DNA from 2 places in the Paenibacillus sp. 23TSA30-6 genome. Region 1 is predicted to be linked to the other one. Evidence: riboswitches for the same ligand, from Rfam matches in the RefSeq annotation. Region 1 holds a riboswitch; the other holds the start of a gene.
The links. A riboswitch is a leader RNA that binds a small molecule or an ion and turns the genes downstream of it on or off. The one in region 1 is predicted to bind glycine.
Positions count from the first base shown of each region.

Region 1 (7,693 bases):
CCGCTCACCACGCGCTTCGTGGTAGGAGCGGATCATCATCAGCCCGGTCCATTCGCCATGGGCGCCCGCGGCGGGCTGAAGGGTGACGGCATCCATGCCGGTTAACGCGGCCAGATCGCTTTGAAGCGTATGGAGCAGTGCCATGGCTCCCTGGATGCTGCCCTCTGGCTGGTACGGATGGATTTTGGCGAAGCCTGCATAACGGGCGACATCCTCGTTTACCTTGGGGTTATATTTCATCGTACAGGAGCCGAGCGGATAAAATCCGTTGTCCACGCCAAAATTGCGCCGTGACAGGGCGGTATAATGTCGAATTACGTCTACTTCGTATACCTCGGGCAATGCCGCAGGCTCGCTACGCTGCGCATAATCCGGCAAAAGCTCTGCCACCGGACGGCGGGGAACATCGCATTCGGGCAGGGAATAGGCGATACGGCCTGATCTGCTCAATTCAAAAATGAGCGCCTGATCATGCTCTTTCATCTGATTTCGACTGGATTCGACTTCTGGATTCGGTATACCCTGATCTTGTCCGGTGGTGTGTGTCATAGCAATCCCCCCAAGATGTGTACGAATTGATCGATCTCTTCCTTTGTTCGTTGCTCTGTCACGGCAATCAGCATGTGACCTGCATATTCCTCATAATCCCGCCCTAACTCGTAGCCGCCGATAAATCCGGCAGCAAGCAATCCGGCTTGCAATTTATTCATATCGGTACCCTCAGGTAACCGCAGGGCAAACTCGTTAAAGGTGGGTGCAGTAAAGGAGGCTGTCACACCCTTCAAGCCGAGTAGTTGCTCCAATGCGTAACGGCTTTTGTGCAAGTTTAGCTCGGCTACTTCCGCGATGCCCTGTCTACCCATGACGGACAAATACACAGAGGCGGATAAGGCGAGTAACGCCTGATTGGAGCATATGTTAGAGGTGGCCTTTTCCCGGCGGATATGCTGTTCCCGTGCCTGTAAGGTCAGCACGAAGCCGCGTTTACCGTTGCGATCTGTGGTCTGGCCCACTATACGTCCGGGGATACGGCGCATATGCGCCTGAGAAACGGCAAAGTAACCACAGGTTGGGCCACCGAGGGAGGAGGAGATGCCGAGCGGCTGCGCGTCTCCTACGACAATATCCGCGCCCTGCTTACCGGGTGCTTCCAGCAAGCCCAGCGCCAGCGGATTGGCGCTGACAACCATAAGACCCTTGTGGGCATGAATCAGGTCAGCCATCGGCTTCAGATTTTCCACGGCCCCGAAAAAATTAGGGCTTTGGACCAAAACTGCCGCCGTCTGCTCCGATATGGCCGCCGTTAATGCCTTCACGTCAGTTACACCATCTGCACAGTCGATCTCTACGATATCCAAATCCAGCCCGCGCGCATAGGCAGCCAACACCTGACGTGCCTCCGGATGGACGGTCCGCGATACGATAAGCTGCTTGCGGCGGGTGGCAGCGGCAGCCAATGAGCCTGCTTCTGCCAGCGCAGTCGCTCCATCATACATGCTGGCATTGGCTACAGCCATGCCTGTTAATTCGCATATATACGATTGAAATTCGAAGATGGCTTGCAGCTCGCCCTGGCTTACCTCCGGCTGATAAGGAGTGTAGGCTGTATAAAATTCCGAGCGCGAAGTGATATGCTGGATGACGGACGGAATATGATGATCGTAAATCCCTGCGCCGAGAAAGCTGGCGTGCGTGTCTGTATTGGCATTTTGCCCGGCCAGTCCTGATAAGTGGCGGGTTAAGGCTCTTTCGTCTAACCGAGAAGACAGGGGCAGCTCCCCTTTATACCGGATCGCCTCAGGAATATCGCTGAATAAATCGTCGATGGACGATGCGCCGACCACGCGCAGCATTTCAGCTTGATCCTGCTCGGTCATAGGAAGATAACGATGCTGTTTCATTGGGTCTGGCTCCTTTCAACCAACAAGATCGTAAAAAACGTAAAACGATTAACAAATGATTAATAAATGATTGCCAACTGGGCAGCGGTTAGTAACGGATCACGATAGTTATAGTAAGACGAGCGTTTAAATCAGTGTGGACGTTTATAAAAGGGTGCGGCTACCACCTCGGCGCGCAGGCGCTTGCCACGAATCTCGACCTCCAGCGGCGTGGATAGGGAACTAAAACGACTGTCCACCAGAGCCAAACCCAGATTACGTTTTAAGGTGGGCGACTGGGTTCCCGTTGTGACCTCGCCGATGTGCTGTCCTTCCGCGAACACGGGGTAATGGGCACGCGGTATGCCACGGTCAAGCATTTCCAGCCCGATCAGCTTGCGCGGAATGCCTTGTTCTTTCTGGCGTTGCAGAGCCTCTCTGCCGATAAAATCTCCCTTATTCAGCTTGACGAAGAAGCCTAAACCAGCTTCCAGCGGTGAAATCGTGGCGGACAGCTCCTGTCCGTACAGCGGCAGCCGCGCCTCGAAACGCAGTGTATCCCGGGCTCCAAGTCCGGCGGGAACCAGACCATACGGCTCACCGATGCGAAGCAATCCGTCCCACACTGCCGGTGCATTCGCAGCAGGTACGTAAAATTCAAAGCCGTCTTCCCCCGTGTATCCGGTGCGGGAGACGAGCGCTTTTGCTCCGAATAATTGCACATCCTCGCTGAATCGGAAGGAAGCCAGCTTTGTAATGTCCGTGTCTGTCACGGCTGCGGCAATACGTGCAGCTTCAGGTCCTTGCAACGCCAGCAGTGCCACCGCATCTGATATGTTTTCCAGATGAACGGATGCAGGCGCATGGCGAAGCAGCCAATCCCAATCCTTATCGATGTTGGAGGCATTCACAACGAGCATGTAACGCTCCGGCCCTTTGTAGTAGACAAGGAGGTCGTCTACTACACCTCCATCCGGGTAACACAGGAGCGAATATTGGGCCTGGCCCGGCTCCAATTGGCTGACATCGTTCGTCGTCACCTGTTGCAGAAATGCTTCGGCTTCCTGGCCCTCGACCAAGAATTCACCCATATGCGATACATCGAATAATCCTGCACGTTGCCGGACGGCCTCATGTTCCTTTTGAATGCCACTGAACTGTACAGGCAGCTCCCAGCCGCCAAAATCAATGCAACGAACCCCCGACAGCGTGCTGTAGGATGAATGCAGCGGCGTTTTTCGCAAGTTAGTCATTTTTCCACTCCTATCCGGTGTGATCGGCTAAACAAAAAAGACAGGCCGAAAAAAACGTATGGACGGCAGTCCACACACTTTTTTTCAGCTCTGTCCTTGATACCTGAGAGTTACCCCGGTGTGTACCGGGTTTCCCCTTGGGTGATCCGCCTGTATGGCGAATGCTCTCCAGAGATGCGTCCGGCAGAGGTCCTTTTGCCTGAGAGATTCACCTGCGGTGCAGGTTTACTCCTTCGGCGCTGCCTCTGGATCAGCTATACGTTATCCGGTCCTGCCGGTTGGTTACAGCTAGATCCGACTCGCTTGCTGCCTTGTTTTACAGGTGGCAACAGCGATGCGAGTGTTGACAGTCTCTCCCTCCACGTTCATCCGCGTTTACAATTATCGGGTGTTTCCAAAAGCACTTGTTATAACCCATTAATACGCAAATTTATTCGAAATGTCAACAAAAATGTCATGAAAAACATTATTAAAAACATTTTATTCATAAATAAGGATATGTAAGCGTTTGTTATAATCTGTCGTATTTTTAGTTAGAAAGATATATGGAGTAATGTGAAATATTTTTGTTAGTATTATTGACATGATAGTTCTAGTTGTCATAATCTTAACCTGTCATAGACGGGTAGGCAAAACGATGTAATCCATATGAAAGCGAGGCGGAGCAGGATGAGTGAAGTGAAGCAGCAATTGTGGTACACGGAAGAACATGAATGGGTTCAGCGCACAGAGGATGGAACGGTACGAATCGGTATTACGGACTTTGCACAGCATCAACTGGGCGATATCGTTTTTGTGGAGCTGCCTGGGGAGGGAGCAACGATTGAGCAGGGGGCGGAGATTGGTACTATTGAATCGGTAAAGACAGTATCCGACCTGTTCGCTCCAGTAACGGGAACGGTGTTGAAGGTGAATGAAGCGCTGGAAGGTACGCCTGAGCTGGTAAACGAATCGCCCTACGAAAAAGGCTGGATGATCGAAGTGAAGATTGGGGAAGATCTGGAGGGAGCATTAAGCAAGCTGCTGTCTGCGGATCAGTACGAGCAGTTGACTGCCAATGAGTAATAATGGGGCAATGTAGATTGGATAATTGAATAAGGGCGGCGTTTGTCCGCTCGATTTTGTATAAAAATAGTCGCGATGAATTGGCATAGCGGCTATTTTTTGCTGTCTTTTTTGGCAAGCGTAATTACGTTCTTTTCTCTTTTTTAGAGGATAGATCTCATACATAAATTGTACCGATGACAGGATGGTTTTTCGACTAAATACTCATGTTACAGACCAAATTAAGAGGAATTATGCAGAATGATTTCGCGCCTGTTTATCTTAAATTTAAATGTTGTCATCAACGTTCATGACGAAAGTACGTTTTCATTTCGTTGATGAAGATAGCGTTGTCATTTAGTATGAATTTTAAGAAAAGGTAGTGATGCTTTTTACCTATAAGGAGGATATGAATATGAGCACAGTGGACACAAAGTCCAGTTCAAACGGAGGAGCGCGCGTTGCCGTACAGCGTTTTGGCCGTTTTCTCAGTGGTATGGTTATGCCCAATATGGGGGCCTTTATCGCATGGGGATTGATCACGGCACTCTTTATTCCGACCGGATGGTTCCCAAATGAGGGGTTTGCACAACTGGTTGATCCGATGAAAAATTATTTGCTGCCGCTGCTGATCGGTTATACAGGTGGCACAATGATTCACGGACAGCGCGGAGGTGTGATCGGGGCCATTATGACGATGGGTGTCATTGTCGGGGCGGACATTCCGATGTTTCTCGGCGCGATGATAGCTGGTCCGCTGGCTGCATGGATATTGAAGAAATTCGACAAAGCGATTGACGGCAAAGTTAAATCAGGCTTTGAAATGCTGGTCAATAACTTCTCGGCAGGGATTATCGGGGCGATTTTAGCGTTGCTTGCCCATGTGGCAATCGGCCCGGTAGTACAAATCATCAGTCAAGTGTTGTCAGCAGGGGTACAGTTCCTCGTGAACGCAGGGCTGTTGCCGCTCGTCAATCTCATTATTGAGCCCGGAAAAGTATTGTTTTTAAACAACGCGCTGAACCACGGAGTATTGAGTCCGATTGCGCTGGAGGAAGCTTCAAGAACAGGCAAATCCGTTTTGTTCATGCTGGAATCCAACCCTGGACCGGGGCTCGGTATTTTGCTGGCCTACTGCCTGTTTGGTAAAGGTTCTGCGAAGTCGTCGGCTCCCGGTGCGGTCATCATTCACTTTTTCGGCGGGATTCATGAAATTTATTTCCCTTATATTTTGATGAAGCCGATTCTGATTCTTGCTGCTATAGCAGGGGGCGTAGTGGGAACGTTCTGTTTCATGCTGACAGGTGCCGGACTGGTTGCAGCTCCTTCACCGGGTAGTATCATTGCTTATTTCCTGATGACGCCAAAAGGTGGATATTTGCCAATGCTGAGCGGTGTGATCGCTGCTGCGGTCGTATCGTTTGCTGTTGCTGCTGTGTTACTCAAGACAGGTAAGCAAAAAGAAGAGGATCTTGAGGAAGCGGCATCCCGCATGAAGGATATGAAAACTCAAAGCAAGGGTGCAAGCGAAAACGCTACTGTAACGGAAGATAACGGCGAAGCTGATCGTGCTGCGGAGATTGCCGAAGTTCAAACGGTCAAGGATAAATCAGATGTGAACAAGATCGTCTTTTCCTGTGATGCAGGTATGGGCTCAAGCGCTATGGGCGCCTCGATTTTACGCAAAAAAATGAAGCAGGCGGGTGTGGACGTTACGGTAACGAACACGGCAATCAGTGAGATTCCGCAGGATGCAGATATTGTCATTACGCAAAAAACGTTGACAGACCGGGCTAAAACGGTAGCTCCGAATGCCGAGCACATTTCCATTGACAATTTCCTGAAGAGCCCTGAATACGAAGCGCTGGTGGAACGTCTGAAATCCGATTCTTAATCCACCGTAGTAGTCAGGCCGCCTGTGTGCAGTAGGTATTCTGCGGAGGGGATGAGCTTGGGAAGGAACGGTATGCGCTTATGAATATTACGAAACGACAACGTGACATCGTGGAATATCTTCTGGAGCAGTCCAAAGAGGTAACTGCCGGGGAAATTGCCGAGAAGATCAATGTCAGCACAAGGACGGTTCACCGGGAACTCAGTGCAGTCGAGCATTGGTTAGCGGCTCATGAGGTAAAGCTGGAGAAAAAATCAGGGATTGGAATCTATGTGGATGCCGACTCAGATCAGCTTGTATGTCTGCGGGAGCAATTGATGCATACGAAGTCGGACGAATATTCGGCTGAGGAAAGAAAGATCGTGGTTCTCTGTATGCTGCTGGATACACAGGAGCCGATCAAGCTGTTGGCGCTGGCTTCTGATTTGAAGGTCACGGTAACTACTGTCAGTCATGATCTGGACGAATTGCAAGACTGGATCGGGGAACGGGGACTCGTGCTTGTGCGCAGACGCGGGTACGGCGTCGAGATTACAGGCAGGGAGACAGACAAAAGACGGGCGATTTCCGAGCTGGCTCTCGAAAATTTGGACGAATCGGATCTGTTTTCCGGCCGGGAAGAACCCCGCCCCTTTACGCGTGTCGCCGATAAGCTGCTGGAGATGATTGGCAGAGAGAACCTGCTGACCGTGGAAAATGCCCTCTGGCAGCCCCATGAGAAATGGCTGGAAAACATGGTGGAAAGCAAATATATGGAGCTGCTGATTCAAATTTGCGTTTCGTTGGCACGTTTGCGACTCGGATACGTTGTGGATCATCGTCTCTCGTATTCGAAAACGGATTCGGATGAGAATGTCGTGCTGCGTACAGCTATGGTGAAACGCATATGCACAGAGTTGTCAGAGGCGCTGGATATTGATTTTCCGGAGCCGGAACGATCTTATTTCAGACTGCTGTTCCGTGATGCCGAGGATCATTCTACCCGGCTGCTGCCGTTGGATGATCTCGTACTGCTGGAGTCGGTTCATGAGTTGATTCGTCGTGTAGAGGAAGAGACAGACACGCCATTGGCAGAGGATCGTGTTCTGCGTGAAGGGCTGATTGCCCATATGGCTCCGGTACTCAAACGCTTGAAGGAAGGCAGATCCATCCGTAATCCCCTGCTCCAGCAAATCCGCAAGGATTACGGCAGCTTGTTCGACTCGGTGAAGAAGGCTGCGGCGGACATGACAGAAATGGAAGTGCCGGATGAAGAGATCGGATTTCTCGTCATGCATTTCGGCGCTTCGCTGGAGCGGCTGCGACAATTGCGGCGGGAGGTGCGGGCCATCGTCGTCTGCACGAGCGGCATTGGATCATCCAGGCTACTGGCAACAAGGCTCGCCAAGGAGCTGCCACAGATCAAAATCGTGGATAGGGCCTCATGGTACGAGGCGGCGCGGATTCCGAAAGAGGATTATGATCTGATCATTTCGACGGTGGAGCTACCGCTTGAACCGGATCGTTACCTCAAGATCAGCCCGTTGCTGACGCAGGAGGAGAGTGACCGCCTGCGTCATTTTATCCAGCATATTACACTCAAGCATCCCCATAATCAGCAGCAGGAGCAGGCCGTTCAGCCC
Region 1 covers NZ_SLTL01000014.1:55,689-63,381, forward strand. Annotated here, with positions in the region: gene gcvPB (aminomethyl-transferring glycine dehydrogenase subunit GcvPB) at 1-549, opposite strand, end outside; gene gcvPA (aminomethyl-transferring glycine dehydrogenase subunit GcvPA) at 546-1,901, opposite strand; gene gcvT (glycine cleavage system aminomethyltransferase GcvT) at 2,033-3,133, opposite strand; glycine riboswitch at 3,214-3,310, opposite strand; glycine riboswitch at 3,311-3,502, opposite strand; gene gcvH (glycine cleavage system protein GcvH) at 3,803-4,198, shown strand; gene E0698_RS14575 (PTS mannitol transporter subunit IICB) at 4,593-6,071, shown strand; gene E0698_RS14580 (BglG family transcription antiterminator) at 6,152-7,693, shown strand, end outside.

Region 2 (7,693 bases), on a different contig from region 1:
CCTGTAGCCGCTGGCAATATGAGATGGTAAGCCTTGTTGATGTAATATGCCGAGGTTCCCGGCTCCACGCCCACATCCACACTGCCGCTGGTCGGAAACCAGCCAAGCCTGAATCCGAACACGTACAGCAGCAGCAACGCGAGTATGAATAAGGGGGTCGCAAAGCTGAGATAGGTATAACCCACCACGGTTTTGTCCAGCGGGCTATGCTGATAACGACCGCTAAGTACACCGAGCGGAATCGCGATTAGATACGTCAAGATCAGGATCACTACGCCCAAAAAGAACGTGTTCCCCAGACGGCTACCGATCAGATCGGTGACGCCGATTTTATGTACATAAGATTTTCCCAAATCCCCGTGAACCAATCGGGCAAGCCAGTTGCCATATTGTATCCACACCGGATCATTCAGCCCTAATTTTTGCCGTTGCTCCTCCAACGCCGCCGGATTCAAATTGGGTGTCGAGGTTATGAGTCCTGTCAGGGCATCCCCCGGCATGGCCTTCGCCAGAAAAAAGATAAGTATGCTCAAAGCAAACAGCTGAGGGATCATAATCAGCAGCCGACGCAGTGTAAATTTCCACATATTTTGTCCCCCCTTTATGGTAAAGCGACTTGATGGGACGGGCTTACCGCTTTTAGCACAAACGGCTTGCCGTTCTCGTCCAGATGTTTGGGCAGCTCTGTTTTGTAGGAGGACAACAGCGTTCGCCTTTTTTGAGCATTTTCCAGTCGTTTGGCAGGATCTATATTCGGAATGGTCGCAATGAGCCTTTGGGTATACAAGTGCTGTGGATGCTCATAAATATCCTGCTCGCTTCCCTGCTCCACCAGACGCCCCCGGTACATAATCCCGATTTGGTCGCACATATGGCGGATGATACCGAGATCGTGGCTGATGAACAAATACGTCAAATTAAATTCCCGCTGCACATCCTTCATAAAATTAAGCACCTGTGCCTGAACGGACACATCCAGCGCTGATACCGGCTCATCGGCAATGATCAGCTTTGGATTCAATGTGAGCGCACGCGCAATGCCGATCCGCTGTCGCTGTCCCCCGGAAAATTCATGCGGATATTTGTAGGCCGCATCAGCGTTCAAGCCGACCTTTTCCAGCAGCGTCTGAACTTTTCGTCGTTCTTCCTCACTACTCAGCCTTTCAAAATTCCGCAACGGCTCAGCGATGACATCCAGCACACGCTTACGCGGATTAAGCGAGGAATACGGGTCCTGAAAGATCATCTGAATGTCTCTCCGCAGCGGATGGCGGTTGTTACGGCTCAAGGCCGTTAGGTCATTTCCGTTAAAAAGAATTTGCCCGCTCGTCAGCTTGTTCAGCCCGATAATCGTTCTGCCCGTTGTCGTTTTGCCACAGCCGGATTCTCCTACCAGCCCATACGTCTGACCCGCCTCAATGCTGATGGACACACCATCCACCGCTTTTACCTGATCGACCACACGCTGGAAGAAACCACCGCGCACCGGATAATGGACTCTCAGATCATTTAGCTCCAGCAGTGCCATGAGCAGCTTCCCCCTTTGCCTCGTCTTCAAAATGAAAATGCTGATAACATGTACAGCGGACCCAATGCCCGGGAGAAACCTCACTTAAATGGGGATGATTCTCATGCACCTCATGCTGAATCCAGGGGATACGTGGAGCAAAGCGGCAGCTATTGCGGGGAATATCCTGCAAGGAAGGGACGATTCCTCCGATGACGTGCAACGGTTCTCCCTTGGTATGCGATCCCGGCATGGATGCAAGCAAAGAGCGCGTATACGGATGCTGCGGATGTCGGAATAATTCAAAAACATTGGCGCTTTCCACGATTTCTCCGGCATACATGACCACCACGCGGTCCGCCACCTCTGCCACAACGCCAAGATCGTGCGTAATCAGGATAATGCCGCTTCCAGTCTCCTGTTGAAGCTGCTTGAGCAAGTCGAGAATTTGAGATTGAATGGTTACATCGAGCGCTGTAGTCGGCTCGTCTGCAATAATGAGGGCAGGACGACAAGCGATGGCAATCGCGATCATCACACGCTGCCGCATCCCCCCTGACAGCTCATGCGGATACTGGTCGTATACACGTACGGGATTCGGAATATCCACACTCTCCAGCAATTCCAGCACACGTGCCTTTTTCTGCTTCGTAGAGAGGGTCGTATGATAATCAAGATTTTCCTCAATTTGCTTACCAATGCTCATTAGCGGATTCAGCGCGGTCAGCGGGTCCTGAAAAATCATGCCGATGCCTGCTCCACGGATTTTGTTTATTTGCCCTGTGGAGAGACGATTCAGATCCGTGCCTTTAAAAAGAATCTGTCCCTCCACGCGGGTACGCTCCAGATCGTGCAGCTGTGCTATCGAAAGCGCCAGCGCGCTTTTGCCGCAGCCGGATTCCCCGACCACAGCCAGCACTTCATTGGGATTGACCGTCAGATCCAGATGGTCGACTGCGGGGTAATATTCATCCTTAATGCGAAAAGATACCGTTAACCCTTTGATCTCCAACACCGGCTCGATACTCAATGTGTGTGCTTCCTCCGTTCTCCATGGCCTTGTCCTGCTTATGCACGCCACGCTTGATGTTAAACCTCTCATAAACATTACATACCGATTTAGTCGGAATAATTTGAATTCATCCTACCACCAGTATATGGATATATCAATTAAGATTAGACTATCATCATCATTGATAAAACCAATGATTCAGCAGCAGCACGACCTTTCTGGCACAAAATGTAATGAAATAACCAACCACAGGTTAATTTTCAGCGCAAAAAAAGCCGCCTGACCCCCTTAAAGGGATCAAGCGACTGGCTGGTCCATCTCAAATTGTGCTCTCTTCGTTAGTTACGAAGCCGCTCCATAGGAGCCGGATTTGAACGTTCTTGGATCGTACCATTTGTAGCCCGCTGCCGGAGCAGCCCAAGGCTCAGGCTGCGGTTCCGTGGAAGCCGCAGGCTCCTCGAACGGTAGCAACTGTGTTGGCTGGTCCAGCGTCAGGCCCGCCACATCGGACAGCTTCGTATAATCCTGCTTCCATGCGAGCCATTGGACCATCTGTACCAGGAAGGTGGAATCGTCCACTTCCTTGAATCCATCGTACGTCTTCTTCGACTGTCCGTTTTCCTCACGTACATATTTCGGCGTGGCATCCTCAACTGGCGAAGAATCACCGATAAACGCTGCCTTGCCCTGACCTACCTTGGCTACAGCAGCATAAGGTCCTTCAGCACGACCCCCGCCGTTATAGACACCCTGGTCCACGGCATTGCCCCATTTTTTCGTGCCTGTAGGAATATAAGCGATTCCTTTCGCCTTGGTCGGGTCAATAATCGCCAGTGTAGAACCAGCATGCATTGCTATCGAACGTACACCCTTCGTAATGCCAAAGGATTGATCTGCCGCTACGATATCCGTAGCGTTCACGTCACCAAGTGCATTGTAGCGGAAACGAACGCCAAAGTTCGTCGCCAGCCAGTCGGAACTGGTTAATCCCTGCATAGCTGGTGATGCAGCTTCTTCTGTAGTCATGCCTTTGGCCGGATTGGAATAGGCTCCACGGCGGTAGCCGTTCATAACCTCGGAGGAATCCCAACGGTTTTTGTTCCGGTCAGCGTTATAGTGGTCAGAAATGAAGAAAATGCTGCCTCCATTCTTCACATATTGCACCAGTGCGGCCTGCTCGGATGCCTTAAAGGCAACATTGGCTTCACCAATGATGAACACATCGTATGGACGCAGCTTGTCGTACGTTATAGCCTGCTCTCCATAGGTAAAAGGAATGGAACGGTTCAACGGGTCCACGGTAAAACCTGCATTACGCAGTCCGCCCGCAAAATCGGAAAAGGCTCCATCAATAACCCAATCTGCTGCTCCGGCTGTCTGTGCGTGCGTATTATCAAACAGTACTTTTTTGCCTTTTCCATCCGGTAATGTCGTACCGGGTTGACCCGGTGTACCAGGATCAGGTTCGCCCGGATCACCAGGATTTCCAGGCTCGCTTCCGCTTACCAGTTCCAGAGCGCTTGGGCTTTTCACTCCACCAAAATTGTTATAGGCACCGAGCGCACCCGTCACGCGAATTTTACTGCCGATCAGCTCAGGATGGCCTGACAGCCCAAATGCTCCTCTATACGCGGATGTCAGTTGTACATTTAACAGATTAGACGTATTGCGTTCACTCGCCTGATCCGCAATCAGTACGTTAAAATCGTTTGCAAACGGGGCAGAGAAATTAGCCGTTTTCGATCCGGTGGCATGTCCGACGACGTAGCCTTCTACCGTCACCGTACCTCCGCTGCTTTGACGCTGAAGCGCTTCCGCTACCGTCAACGAGCCCTCTGCCTTGACCTGGCCGAATGGAACGAAGAGTCCTACCAGCAGTGATACGATTGCCGCCAGATGCAGCATTCTTTTTAAGCGTGAACCTGTGAACCGGAAACCTTTTACCATACGTAAATGTCCCTCCCATATTCCATAAATTAGCTTGTCCTCTATCAGATTAGCTATCAACCTTCTAATTCCTTCCTGTTTTCATCCATAATTATGTAAAATTTAATCTTTTTATTGAGAAGATTCCTGATTCTGTAAAATCTCAACCTGTGATTGACACCGGGCATGGCATACATTACGCTTAGGAGGAAATGTTGAACGGTATACGCGAATGAAGATGACGGGAGAGTCTGTCCGGGAAGCACATCCCGGCGGCACCGAAGGAGCAAGACGCCAGCACCCGGCTGGCGGATAATCTCTCAGGTCCATGAATCGCCATCTGACGCAACTCTGGAGAGAGCGCAAGCCACCCAAGGGGTAAGGCGGTATACACCCGCACGAAACTCTCAGGTAACGAGGACAGAGATAAGGGAAATTTCCTTATCCTGTCCTTTTTTTGTGCTTACATGCTGCGTCAGCATTAGAAACCGTCGCACCCGCGCAAGGCGCGGCAGCACCATATACTATGGTATTCAAACATACAGGGGGCCACACCATGCGTTTCAAAGACGTATTTTCCATTATTGGTCCGGCTATGACCGGACCCTCCAGCTCGCATACCGCAGGCGCAGTGCGGCTCGCACGCGTTGCCCGGCACTGGCTCGGTGCGCAACCTGACCGTGCCCGCCTGACGCTGTACGGCTCATTTGCCGATACGTACAAGGGACACGGCACAGACCTAGCACTCATCGCCGGATTGCTGAATTACGATACAGACGACCACCGGATTCCGGATGCGGAGCAATGTGCAGAGCAAGCCGGGATGGAAGTAGAGTTCGCTGTCAGCGGACTGCCCGCCCCCCATCCGAACACAGTCCGCTTCGAGCTATGGAAAGGTGAAGACCAGCGCACGCTGCTAGGCTCCTCCATCGGCGGCGGAAACATTCATGTCCAGCAGCTTAACGAGTTCCGGGTCAATCTGACCGGAGATCTGCCTACGCTGGTGCTTCTTCACTCGGATAAGCCCGGAACATTGGGCGCGGTGACTTCGGCGCTGGGTGCAGCTGACATTAACATTGCCTACATGCACGTGGATCGCAAAGGCCGGGATGGCGAAGCGCTCACTGCTATTGAAACCGATAGCCCCGCTCCGGCTAAATTAATTGCCGAGCTGCGGGCTTTGCCTCATATGTATGAAATCAAAATGATTAATTTGAAAAAAGGAGCTGAATCCGATGCGGTTTAGCCATCTGCATGAATTAGGTGCCTTGTGCGCCGAGGAATCCACTACGATTGGGCGCCTGATGATCAAGGAACAGGTACAAGAAACGAACACATCGGAGGAAGAAATCTTCCGACAAATGGCTGATTATTATGAAGTCATGAAGGAAGCCGTTCATCGCGGGCAAACACAGGACACCGTATCCCGCAGCGGATTGACGGGCGGCGACGGCAAGCGCCTGGCAGAATATTTGCGCGCAGGGGAAACCTGCTCCGGCGATGCCTCGGCACTCGCCATGGCGTACGCCCTTTCCGTGTCGGAGGTCAATGCGTCCATGGGTCGCATTGTTGCCACGCCTACCGCGGGTTCATGCGGGGTCATTCCCGGCGTGTTCATCAGCGCGCAGGAGCGGTTTGGCTGGGATGACGAGCATATGGTGCGCGGACTGTTCGCCGCTGGAGCGATTGGCTACGTTATCGCCAACAATTCCTTTATCTCCGGTGCGGAGGGAGGCTGTCAGGCCGAGATTGGCTCAGCCATCGGGATGGCCGCAGGCGCTATGGTCGAACTGCGCGGCGGTACGCCAGAACAGGCCATTCATGCAGTGGGCCTCGCGCTCAAGAACACGCTCGGCCTGATTTGCGACCCCGTCGCCGGGCTCGTGGAGATTCCGTGCATCGTACGCAACGGGCTGGGAGCCGTGACCGCGCTTGCCGCTGCGGATATGGCTCTGGCGGGTGTGCGCAGCGCCATCCCGTCTGACGAAGTCATCGACGTGATGCTCGAAGTAGGCAGCGCGATGCCGTCCAAGCACCGCGAGACCGCCAAAGGCGGCCTGGCCCAAACGCCGACCGGCAAGCGTCTGACGGAATCGCTTACGCGCAACATACCAGCCAAGAAGGATAAGTCGTAGCTTCTAAGCGGTAAACCTCCTCCCGCATGTAAATCGGGAGAGAAGCTGCCGTCTGTCCAGCCACATAAAGGTGAAAAGGTTGCTCGACACTTCCATTTTATCAAAGAACGGTTTTTTTTGATTTTAGAAGGATTGCAGAAGCTTTTTTCGCTGGTCACAACAGCGATTGGAACAACGGTCCGTTCGCGAAGCGTCCATCTGAGTGCCAACGAATATCCTTCTCTAAAGCAAAGGGGCGCCCCATTGCCATTTCCATGGCTTTTGGGACACCCCTTTTTTCTTACTGAACGTTCACCTGTACCTTCGTCGTTTTACCTGCATATTTCACCGTAATGACAGCTTTACCTTTACCCTGTGCCTTAATGCTGCCGTCTTTGACCGTGGCAACAATAATTCGGGAAGAGGACCAGACAGCCGGCTTGGATACATCCTTCTCCGACTCATCCTTATACGTAGCTGTAGCCGTAACTTTAGCTACCTGTCCTACTTTCAAATTCAGCGAGACTTCGTCAGTTTGCAAATATTTAAGCGTATCGACATCCACCGGTACGGTGATATATTTCCCGCCGAACTTCGCCTGAATATTGGTTTTACCGTAGCTTACTGCGGTAACCTGGCCCTTTTTGACTGTAGCTACCTTATAATTTAACGTTTTCCATTCGGCTTGGGCCGTAACGTCTTTTTCTTTGCCGTCACTGGATTTGACCACAATTGCGATGGTTTTTTGATCTCCGGATTTAAGCGATAACGCGATAGCATCCGCCTCAATATGTTGCGCCACATCCACTTCTACTGTAAATGTAATGCTTTGCTTGCCATAAGAAGCTGTAACAGTAGCCTTACCACTGCCATTCGCTTTGATCAAGCCCTCGCTAACCTCGACCACTTTCACATTGCTGGTAGTCCAGGTGGCATCCTTGGTTACATCTGTTTTTGTACCGCCACTCTTGACGCCTGTTACTTTCAACTGCTTCGTTTCCTGGGCACCAAGCGCAATCACGCGTGTGTCTGTTTCCAAACGGTCTACGAGACCGACTTGTACATTAATGGTCAGCTTTTTGCCATTATAAGTGGCTGTAACAACCGCCTTACCCGCTGCTTTACCTGTAATTG
Region 2 covers NZ_SLTL01000017.1:17,374-25,066, reverse strand. Annotated here, with positions in the region: gene opp4B (oligopeptide ABC transporter permease) at 1-587, opposite strand, end outside; gene E0698_RS16275 (ABC transporter ATP-binding protein) at 602-1,528, opposite strand; gene E0698_RS16270 (ABC transporter ATP-binding protein) at 1,506-2,537, opposite strand; gene E0698_RS16265 (DUF6359 domain-containing protein) at 2,862-4,466, opposite strand; glycine riboswitch at 4,678-4,791, shown strand; gene sdaAB (L-serine ammonia-lyase, iron-sulfur-dependent subunit beta) at 5,002-5,691, shown strand; gene sdaAA (L-serine ammonia-lyase, iron-sulfur-dependent, subunit alpha) at 5,681-6,580, shown strand; gene E0698_RS16250 (Ig-like domain-containing protein) at 6,861-7,693, opposite strand, start outside.
Region 2: it holds a riboswitch for glycine, as region 1 does, so the genes downstream of both, sdaAB (L-serine ammonia-lyase, iron-sulfur-dependent subunit beta) here and gcvT (glycine cleavage system aminomethyltransferase GcvT) in region 1, are expected to answer to the same signal.